2 regions of the Nocardiopsis sp. iso_237 genome follow, and region 1 is predicted to be linked to the other one. Evidence: riboswitches for the same ligand, from Rfam matches in the RefSeq annotation. Region 1 holds a riboswitch; the other holds the start of a gene.
What was found. Region 1 has a riboswitch for thiamine pyrophosphate ahead of thiD (bifunctional hydroxymethylpyrimidine kinase/phosphomethylpyrimidine kinase). Riboswitches for the same ligand answer to the same signal wherever they lie in the genome.
Positions count from the first base shown of each region.

Region 2: linked by a shared signal. The riboswitch ahead of tenA (thiaminase II) and the one ahead of thiD (bifunctional hydroxymethylpyrimidine kinase/phosphomethylpyrimidine kinase) in region 1 are both predicted to bind thiamine pyrophosphate.

Region 1 is NZ_CM149669.1:4,810,609-4,812,800, forward strand. Features, by position in the region: gene AC0VYM_RS21825 (DUF368 domain-containing protein) at 83-1,009, shown strand; TPP riboswitch at 1,098-1,198, shown strand; gene thiD (bifunctional hydroxymethylpyrimidine kinase/phosphomethylpyrimidine kinase) at 1,187-1,990, shown strand; gene AC0VYM_RS21835 (alanine/glycine:cation symporter family protein) at 2,080-2,192, opposite strand, start outside.
Region 2 is NZ_CM149669.1:1,807,011-1,809,202, reverse strand. Features, by position in the region: gene AC0VYM_RS08165 (HNH endonuclease family protein) at 44-688, opposite strand; TPP riboswitch at 916-1,013, shown strand; gene tenA (thiaminase II) at 1,003-1,656, shown strand; gene AC0VYM_RS08155 (nitroreductase/quinone reductase family protein) at 1,660-2,136, opposite strand.

The DNA.
Region 1 (2,192 bases):
CCGTGCACACGGGACCGGCGGCCCCATCAGGACGGAGGACGGCGCCCTCTCCCGGGAGACTCCCGGGCCAGCGCCCGACAACATGGCCAAGTCAGTAGGCTCCTACATCTTCAACGCGGTGCGCGGCGGGGCCGTCGGCACCTCCGAGGCACTGCCCGGCATCAGCGGCGGCACGGTCGCACTGATGGTCGGCCTCTACGACAAGCTCATCGGTGGCGCGGGCCACGTGGTCAGCGGCATCAAGCGCTACGTCACGGACGTGCCCCGGGGCCGCGGCAAGGAGCGCGCCCAGGAGCAGTTCCGCCAGGTGGACTGGTCGGTGCTCGTCCCCGCCCTCATCGGCATGGCCCTCGCACTCGTCCTGGCCGCCGTCTTCCTCGCCCCGCTGGTGGAGGCGCACGCCCAGTACGCCTACGCGCTGTTCTTCGGCCTGGTCCTGGCCTGTCTCTGGATCCCCTACACCGGCGCGGGCAAGAAGTGGAAGGCCTGGCACTACGCGGTCGCCCTCGTCTTCGCCGCGCTCGCCTTCACGCTCACCGGCCTGCCCGGCGCCAACCTGCCCACGCACCCGGTGGTGGTCTTCTTCGCGGCGGCCGTCGCGATCTGCGCCCTGGTGCTGCCGGGCCTGTCGGGTTCGTTCATCCTGCTGACCCTGGGCCTGTACGAGCCGACCATGGCGGCCCTGCGCGCGGCGGACCTCCCCTACATCACCGTCTTCGTGCTCGGCATGATCACGGGTCTGGCCCTGTTCGTGAAGGTGCTCCAGTTCCTGCTGGAGAACCACCACCACATCACCCTCGTGGTGCTGACCGGTCTGATGGCGGGTTCGCTGCGCGCCCTGTGGCCGTGGCAGGACGAGAACCGCGACCTGCTGCCGATGACCGACGTCCCCGTGACGCTCGCCTTCGCCGTCGGCGGCTTCGTGGTGGTCGTCGGCATGATCATCTGGGAGCAGCGCAGGCACGCCCAGCAGGAGCGGGTGGAGACCCGCCACAACGTCACCGTCTGACCGCGCGGAGGGGGACGGTCCGCCCCGGCGGGCCGTCCACTACAGTCGGAACCACCACAAACCAACACTGATGCCGGGGCCGCGAGGCCCCGGCGGCGCGGGGTGCCGGAGAGACTCCTCCCGGCTGAGAGCACACCCGTCGAACCTGCCCTAGTTCGTACTAGCGAAGGAACGCCAATGAGCGCGTACAACGTCGTGTCCATCGCCGGAAGCGACCCCAGCGGGGGCGCCGGCGTCCAGGCCGACCTGAAGTCGTTCTCCGCCCACGGAGTCTTCGGGATGACCGTGGTGACGGCGTTGACCGCCCAGTCCACACGCGGGGTCACCGGGGTCCACGGTGTCCCCGCGTCCTTCGTCACCGACCAGATGGACACCCTGTTCACCGACGCGACCGTGCACGCGGTCAAGGTGGGGATGCTGTCCACGTCCGAGGTCACCGAGGCCGTCGCGTCCGCCGTGGACCGCTACGGGCTACCGAACGTGGTCGTGGACCCGGTGATGGTGGCCAAGAGCGGGGACCGCCTCCTGGAGCGGTCCGCGATCGAGGCGCTGCGCACCGTCCTGCTGCCGCGCGCCGACCTGCTCACCCCCAACCTTCCCGAGGCCGCCGACCTGCTCGGTGAGAGCGAGGCCACCAGCCTCAAGGAGATGCGGGGGCAGGCCGAACGCCTCCTCGAACTCGGTCCGCGCCGCGTCCTGCTCAAGGGCGGGCACCTGCCGGGTGAGGAGAGTGTCGACCTGCTGGTCGACGGGGTCGCGGAGCCGGTCGAGTTCCGCGCCGGGCGGGTGGCCACCCGCAACACCCACGGCACCGGCTGCACGCTCTCCTCCTCGATCGCCGCGCTGCTCCCCCAGCGAGCGGACACGGTGGCCGCCGTGGCCGACGCCAAGGCCTACCTCACCGAGGCCCTGCGCCGCGCCGACGAGATCGACGCGGGCGGCGGCCAGGGACCGGTGCACCACTTCCACGCCTGGTGGTGACCGGACGACGCCAGACAGAAGGGGGGACCGGCCACGGCGGCCGGTCCCCCCTCTCGTCGGCCGGGGGAGGTCCCCCGGCCGAGCGGGCACTACTTGCTGACGTCCTCCATGATCACGTCCGGGTTCCGCCAGTCCTTGTGGCTGAAGAACTTGCGCGTCTCCGAGCTGATCAGCCCGGACAGCAGGATCAGACCCACCAGGT
Region 2 (2,192 bases), 3.0 Mb from region 1:
CGGCCGTGAACCACGGCCGATCCCGTTCAGTGCGAGCCCCGGGCTAGAGGGCCGGGGTGGTCTCCACGACCGCGTCGGGGCACGTGTCCGCGACGGACGTCAGCGCGGCGAGCTCCGCCTCGTCGACCGACAGGCTCCAGCGGGTCTTCACGGTGGTCCACTCGGTGACGTACCGGCAGTGCGCCTCCTCCGCCGGGGGCATCCACTCGGCGGGGTCCCGGTCGGCCTTGGACCGGTTGGAGGCCGCGCTCACGGCCACGAGCGCCACCGGCTCGTCCAGGTCGTTGGCGAAGTCCCGGCGCTGGTTCGTGCTCCACTCAGACGCCCCGGAGTCCCACGCCTCGGCCAGCGGGACCATGTGGTCGATGTCCAGGGAGCGGGCCTCGGTGATGGTGCGGCCGTCGTAATAGGAGTGCCACTCGCCCCCGGTCAGTCTGCAGCGGTCCCCGACCTCCGGCGCGGTCTCGGCCTCCTCGATGAGGACCTCCGCGCGGGTGTGGCATCCGTTGCCGTCGGCGTCGACCCAGTGCGGGAAGAGGCTTCGGTCGTAGCCGGAACGGGACTCGTCCGCGACGGTGAGGGCGGAGATCGCGTCGGCCAGGGGCGTGGGCGCGGCGTACGCGGGGCTGGGGGCCAGGAGAGCGGCGGTGAGTGGGATGGCGGCGAGGGCTGCCAGGTGCGGGCGCATACGAAGGCCTTCCAGGTTGTTCACAGAACGTGTAGGTCCTGTGCCTGGGGGTCACGCGTCAAACCCGCGACCGCTCGATACACCCGAGACCGGCGGGACGGGTCGTGACCAGTACGGACAAGCCCGGCCTTGCGGGTGTGGTTCCGGTCGGCCCTCCCGACCCTGGGACTCCGGACCGTATCGGGCTCCCCGAGGGCGGTCCGGTACGGGGCCGAACGGTAGGGTCCGGCACAGGCACGGGGTGCCCCGGACACCGGGGCTGAGATCACACCCGTCGAACCTGCTCTGGATCGTGCTAGCGAAGGGATCGCCTCATGACTGGTTTCTGTGCTCTCGTGTGGGAGGAGACGGCGTCGACACGGGACGCCATCGACGCCCTCCCGTTCGTCCAGGGGATCGGGGACGGCACCCTGAGCCGGGAACGGTTCGACTACTACATGGTCCAGGACGCCCTGTACCTGCGCGGATACGCGCGTGCCCTGGCCACGGCGGCCGCCAGGGCGGACACCAGCGAGGAGATCGCGTTCTTCGCCAAGGCGGCGCACGGCGCGATCGCGGTGGAGAGCTCCCTGCACGAGGGCACCGTGGGCAGTGTCGCGGAGGACGTCCAGCCGTCCCCGACCTGTACCGCCTACACCTCGTACGTGCTTTCGCTGGCGCACACCCAGGGCTATCCCGAACTCGTGGCCGGGGTCCTGCCGTGCTTCTGGGTCTACACCGACGTCGGTGAACGGCTCATGGCCAAGGCCGGGGACCTCAGTGACCACCCCTACGGCGACTGGATCGCCACCTACGGGGACGAGGAGTTCGCCCGGTCCACCGAGCAGGTGAAGGCGATCGCGGACCGGCTCGCCGCCGGTGCGGGCGAGGCGACGGTCTCCCGGATGCGTGAGGCGTTCCGGAGGGCCACCACCTACGAGTGGATGTTCTGGGACGCGGCCTGGCGCCAGGAGACCTGGCGGCGCTGAGGCTCAGCGCTCCGGGACCGGGGTGAGGCGGAAGACGGGGATGACCCGGTCGGTCCGCCGCTGGTAGAGGGCGAAGTTGGGCCAGACCCCGCACAGACGTGCCCAGGCCCGGTCCCGGGGCGCCCCGGTGAGTTCCTCGGCCCGGACGGTCACCCCCCGCCCCGCCCCGCCGATCTCGGCCGTGCGCGCGGCCCTCAGGTTGAGCGCCCACGCGGGGGTGGAGTCGGCACCGAAGGCCGATCCGGCCACCAGGTGGTCCGTGCCGTCGGGGACGCACAGCAGGGGTGTGCGACGCGGTTGGCCGCTCTTACGGCCCCTGACGGTGAGCACGGTGTTGGGCAGCCCGGCGAGGTCGAGCAGACCGAGGCGCCCTCGGCTGAGGCGGTACAGGTTCCGGTCCAGCCAGGTGATCTGGGGCAGGAGTCGCGGTGTCCACGCGAGGGCCCCGATCCGTACGGCCAGGGGTGTGAGCAGGCCCATGTGCGCATCGTAGCCGTGCTGGGGGCAGCCCGCACTCCACGGTGACCCGCGGCGAC